Regions from separate parts of the Pseudoalteromonas sp. NCCP-2140 genome, predicted to be linked through region 1. Evidence: predicted binding sites of a transcription regulator. Region 1 holds the regulator's gene; the other holds the start of a gene.

Region 1 (3,180 bases):
ACCCACTCGAAGGAAGAAGCTTTCGCATTTGCCGACACGCTTGCGGTTATGCATGGCGGAAAAATCGCCCAACAGGGCTCTCCGGAGCAGTTATTTAGTCAACCTAACTCAAAGGTGGTTGCAGAGTTTCTTGGTACGGGCATATACTTAACGGCAAAAGTATTAACGCCAACTGAATACGAAACGGCGTTTGGTGTGGTTCACTCATTGACGGCAAGCAATACTAATTGTCAGCAAGGTCAAGTGTATATAAGGCCGCATCATATTCAGTTGTGTGAAGCTGCGCACAGTGACGCAAACAGTTTAACTATCTTGCACAGGCGTTTTATCGGTACGCGTTATGTATATCGTATCAATATTGCAGGGCAAGAGTGTGAAGTTGCTGCAGAGCAAGACCGCGTGTTAGCTGTTGAGCAGCCTGTAAAAATAAAAATAATGCCGCACACAGTCAATTTTTTTCATGATTAGTAATAAATAACAATCTTGAATCCTTGGCTTTGTGCAAATAACGAGAAGCTAAGGATTCACTATGGCGCAAGCGCAATCTGGGATTTGTGCTGAAGCAAACTTACATGGTTTGCACCTGTTTTTTAATGTTTACGATGGCCATGATGAGTCATTACGTAAAAAACTAAAACGCGTTAGCGTCATTCAAGATGAGTTTGCTGATCAGTTCTCAGAAGCTATGCTATCGTGTGTGGTTGCCCTTGGTGCTCAGTATTGGCCGCATATTTTGCCCGAGTTTATCCCTAGCCAATTGCAAAGCTTTCCGAATGTGACTCATAGTGAGCATGTGATTAGTGCGCAGCCATTTGACTTGTTTGTGCAAATTCGCTCAGACCGTGAAGATGTAAATCATCTATTTGCTCTGCAAATTCTAAAATTATTAACACCGGATGTTGAGCTGGTGGAGCAGGTCCGTAATTTTCGGTTTTTAGATGGACGTGATTTTAACGGCTTCATTTATGCAGGCGATACACCTCATGGCCGTCAAAAACGTAGTACAGCACTTATCGATAAACCGGGTCACTTTGAAGACCAAGGCAGTTATATTCATGTTCAGCGCTTTGTGCATGATTTGAGTGTCTGGCAGCATTTATCGTTGTCTGAGCAAGAGCAAATCATGGGGCGCACGCGTCTAGATAACACCTTGATTGTGCCTGCTGTAGAAACCAGTCATGCGGTTCGTAGTGAATTAAAAGATGAGCATGGCCAGCCACTATTGCTAAACCAAAGCATGCCATTTGGTGATGTGCATAAGCAGGGTATTTTAATGGTTTCGTGTGCTGCGCAAGGGGATGCGTTTGAGCAGGTATTAAAGAGTCGTTTGGGGCAGGGCGATTGCTATGATCATTGGCTCGATTTTACTCAAGCCGATATGGGATCTGCGTTTTTCGCCCCGTCAGTAAACTTCTTAAAGCAACTTTAAACGGTATCAAATAAAGTGCGCACGCGATCGAGCGTCACATCGATTTCAGAAATCTTCGCAGGGGCGATAAAAATAGTGTCGTCGCCTGCAATGGTACCTAGTACGCCATCTGCCTTACCGAGTGAATCAAGTAAACGAGCAATTAATTGTGCTGCGCCTGGACTGGTGCGAATAATAATCATCATTTCGTTATGCATAATATCAATAACAAGCTGACGCAGTGGGCTTTTCGCTGTTGGCACACCCATTTCAGCCGGTAAACAATAGACCATTTCTTGTTTTGCATTACGAGTACGAACTGCACCGAACTTGCTTAACATGCGAGAGACTTTACTTTGACTAATATTATCAAAGCCTTGCTCTTTTAATGCTTCGACAATCTCACCTTGTGAGCCGAAGTTTTCTTCTTTTAATAGCGCTTTAAACGCTTTGATCAGTGCTTCTTGTTTGTCTTGTGGTTGCATGTTGCCGTTTCTTTATTCATAAAATGTAGGGTAATTCTACACAACTCTGCATATTTATGCAGTATTAGTTTACAAAGTCGTCCAAAATGCTGTGTCTTTACAGCCAAGTTTACAACTATGGTCGAAATTATACGCGAAATAAGCAGGATAAATTTGTTTTTAGTCGCTAATTTCATTATCTTTAGGGCCACAAATATTTCCTACCTCAAATTACGGAGAATTCCAATGAAAGTTGCTGTTTTAGGCGCAGCTGGCGGTATCGGCCAAGCATTGTCTTTATTATTAAAAACAAGTTTACCTGCAGGTTCTGAATTATCGTTATACGATGTTGCCCCTGTTGTTCCTGGTGTAGCGGTTGATCTTTCTCACATCCCAACAGACGTTAAAGTTGAAGGCTTTGGTGCTGACAGCCTAGACGCAGCATTAGCTGGTTGTGATATCGTTCTTATCCCAGCGGGTATGCCACGTAAGCCAGGCATGGACCGTGCGGACCTTTTCAACGTAAACGCAGGTATCATCAAAACATTAGCTGAAGGCATCGTTAAAAACTGTCCTAAAGCGTTAGTAGGTATCATCACTAACCCAGTAAACGGCACTGTGCCAATCGTTGCTGAAGTATTCAAAAAAGCGGGTACTTACGATGCTAATCGTGTATTCGGTATCACAACGCTTGACGTGATCCGTTCAGAAGCATTTGTTGCTGAACTTAAAGGTTTAAGCGCAACTGACGTTAAAGTTCCTGTTATCGGCGGTCACTCAGGTACTACAATTCTTCCTCTTCTATCTCAAGTTGAAGGTGTTACTTTCACTGACGAAGAAGTTGCAGCATTAACTCCACGTATCCAAAACGCAGGTACTGAAGTTGTTAACGCTAAAGCGGGTGGCGGTTCAGCGACTCTTTCAATGGGTGCTGCTGCAGCACGCTTCTGTATGTCTTTAGTTAAAGGCTTACAAGGTGAAGAAGTAGTTGATTACGCATACGTTGCAGTTGAAAACGGTGACGCAGCATACTTCGCACACCCAGTTCGTCTAGGTAAAAACGGCGTTGAAGAAATCCTTTCTTACGGTGAGTTAAGTGCATTCGAAGAGCAAGCTAAAAACGACATGCTAGCTACACTTAACAAAGACATCCAAGAAGGTGTTGATTTCATCAACGGTTAATTCCGACAGATGATAGGCGATTTTTTAAATCGCCGAAAACAAAAAAGCCTGCAAATGCAGGCTTTTTTAATGGCTCGAATAAATAGCGTTTAGTGATCGCGGGCAACGGCGATACGGGCCAAACTC
Region 2 (3,180 bases), on a different contig from region 1:
TTGCAAACTCCCCCACTTGTTCATCTGCAAACGGATACAAAGCCGCACACGCTATAATAAGACCATCACGCTCAATAACCGTAAATTGTTCAATTTCGATTTCTAGCTGTTCACGAGAACGGCGCACCAAATAGCCTTGCTGTTCAAGGGGTCTTATAAGGTTAATGATTCCGGTAATATCAGCAATACTTGCACTTCGTAATTGCTCAGAGCTTTGTGGTGCGATTTGTGTACCAATACCATCTAAAGAGAACAGCTCTTGTAATAAGGCGCCATCTTCTTTGTAACTAACAAGATGGCAACGATGTACGCCACCTCGACAAGCATCAATTGCAGCTTGTAAGAATACGGTTGCGCTTACACATGAGTCAGGTTGCTTGCGATAGCTTGCTAATAGTTGCTCAGCTTCATTTGGCATTAGCTCTGCAATCGCCTCACCATTTTCATCCAAAATACCGGCTTCTTTACAAAAGCCAAGCATTTTATCGGCACGTAGTTTGAGAGCTACTTGCGTAGCAATTTCTTCAGCAGTTAAGTTAAAGCTTTCACCTGTAACAGAAGCCGCTATTGGCCCAAGCAGAACAATTCCGTTGTTATCTAACTGGTGGCGAATACCCGCAACATCGATACGTCTCACTCTACCTGAATGATGATAGTCCACACCTTCATCAACACCTAAAGGCTGAGCAATTACAAAGTTGCCACTCACCACATTTAAAAATGAGCCAGACATAGGTGTACTACTTAAAGACGTAGATAAACGCGCTGTTATATCGAACTGCATTGCACCCGCAACCTTCTTAATTACATCAAATGTTGCGTTATCAGTTACCCGTATCTCATTATGAAACTGACTAGTTATGCCAACTTGCTCAAGCGCTGCGTTAAACTGTGGGCGAGCACCAAACACTAAAACAATCTTAATACCAAGACTAGTTAATAGCGCGACATCGTTGATGATGCTGCGACAACCAGACTGATCGATCGCCTCTCCGCCAAGCATAACAACGAATGTTTTACCGCGGTGAGCATTAACGTATGGGGTTGACTGGCGAAATCCATCTACCAATTCTGTGGTACGCACGTAATATTTACCTTATTAAAGTCGAATGTTTTAATAAAAACAGATATACAAGCCACAAGTGTAGAGAATTTATATTCACAAATAAAGCATTATTATTCTTAATTTATGATTGGAATTTTCTTGTCGAGTAGAAGGATGTGATAGATACAAAAAAGGCCCGCAAAAGCGAGCCTTTTTTAAGAGATTAGAACTGATTACCAGCCTGTTTTCTCTTTAAGTGCATTACCGATATCAGCTAATGAACGTACAGTTTTTACGCCAGCAGCTTCTAATGCAGCAAATTTCTCATCAGCAGTACCTTTACCGCCTGCGATGATTGCACCAGCGTGACCCATACGCTTACCTGGAGGTGCAGTAACACCCGCAATGTAAGAAACAACTGGTTTAGTCACGTTGTGCTTGATGTATTCTGCAGCTTCTTCTTCTGCAGTACCACCGATTTCACCGATCATAACGATAGCTTCAGTTTGCTCGTCTTTTTCGAACATTTCTAAAACGTCGATGAAGTTAGTGCCAGGGATAGGGTCACCACCGATACCAACACATGTTGATTGGCCGAAACCAGCGTCAGTAGTTTGCTTAACCGCTTCGTAAGTAAGAGTACCAGAACGTGATACGATACCTACTTTACCAGGCTTGTGGATGTGACCAGGCATGATACCGATCTTAGTTTCACCCGGAGTGATAACACCTGGGCAGTTAGGACCGATCATACGAACACCAGTTTGATCAAGCTTAACTTTAACGTCAACCATGTCTAGTGTTGGGATACCTTCAGTGATACAAACGATTAGCTCGATGCCAGCATCGATAGCTTCTAAGATTGCATCTTTACAGAAAGGTGCTGGTACGTAGATAACTGATGCAGTTGCGCCAGTTGCTTCAACAGCGTCACGTACTGTGTTGAATACTGGAAGACCAAGGTGCGTTTGACCGCCTTTACCTGGGCTTACACCACCAACCATTTGTGTACCGTACTCAAGCGCTTGCTCAGAGTGGAAAGTACCTTGGCCACCTGTGAAACCTTGACAGATAACTTTTGTATCTTTATTGATTAATACAGACATTATTTGCCCTCCGCAGCAGCAACAACTTTTTCAGCTGCGTCTGTTAGTGATTCAGCAGCGATGATGTTAAGGTCAGAACTAGCTAGTACTTCACGACCAAGTTCAGCGTTAGTACCTTCTAAACGTACTACTACAGGAACGTTAACACCTACTTCTTTAACTGCGCCGATGATACCTTCTGCGATCATGTCACAACGTACGATACCACCAAAGATGTTAACTAAAACAGCTTTAACGTTGTCGTCAGATAAGATGATCTTGAATGCTTCAGATACACGCTCTTTAGTTGCACCGCCACCAACATCTAGGAAGTTAGCTGGCTTGCCACCGTGTAGGTTTACGATGTCCATAGTACCCATTGCTAGGCCTGCACCGTTAACCATACAACCAACGTTACCGTCTAGTGCAACGTAGTTAAGCTCAAAGCTTGCAGCGTGAGCTTCACGCGCATCTTCTTGTGAAGGATCGTGCATTTCACGGATTTTAGGTTGACGGTAAAGCGCGTTACCATCTACACCGATTTTACCGTCTAGACAGTGAAGGTTACCTTCGTCTGTGATTACTAGCGGGTTGATTTCTAATAGAGCGAAATCGAAATCGTTGAACATGTTAGCAAGACCCATGAAGATCTTAACGAACTGTTTCATTTGAGTAGGGTTTAAACCTAGTTTGAAGCCTAACTCACGAGCTTGGTAAGCTTGAGGACCAACTAGTGGATCGATCTCAGCTTTGTGAATTAGTTCTGGAGTTTCTTCTGCAACTTGCTCGATTTCAACACCACCTTCAGTAGATGCCATGAAAACAACTTTACGAGAAGCACGATCTACTACAGCGCCAAGGTATAATTCGTTAGCGATGTCAGTGCAGCTTTCAACAAGAATTTTTGATACTGGCTGACCATTTTCGTCTGTTTGGTAAGTAACTAAGTTTTTACCTAACCAGTTCGCAGCGAACTCTTTAACTTCGTCAGTTGTTTTAACTAGCTTAACACCGCCAGCTTTACCACGGCCACCTGCGTGAACCTGTGTT

The links. The regulator ArgR, encoded in region 1, controls arginine synthesis, uptake and breakdown. The targets are predictions, from matches to a motif close to ANTGAATANNTATTCANT.
Region 2: argA (amino-acid N-acetyltransferase) is a predicted target of ArgR. The motif match lies at 1,147-1,164, and genes of this name have one in related genera.

What each region holds. Positions count from the first base shown of each region.
Region 1 is NZ_BRCZ01000010.1:37,982-41,161, forward strand. It holds gene NFU46_RS16605 (ABC transporter ATP-binding protein) at 1-468, shown strand, start outside; gene NFU46_RS16610 (Dyp-type peroxidase) at 530-1,429, shown strand; gene argR (transcriptional regulator ArgR) at 1,426-1,893, opposite strand; gene mdh (malate dehydrogenase) at 2,119-3,054, shown strand; gene ispB (octaprenyl diphosphate synthase) at 3,144-3,180, opposite strand, start outside.
Region 2 is NZ_BRCZ01000001.1:449,120-452,299, forward strand. It holds gene argA (amino-acid N-acetyltransferase) at 1-1,084, opposite strand, end outside; gene sucD (succinate--CoA ligase subunit alpha) at 1,279-2,151, opposite strand; gene sucC (ADP-forming succinate--CoA ligase subunit beta) at 2,151-3,180, opposite strand, start outside.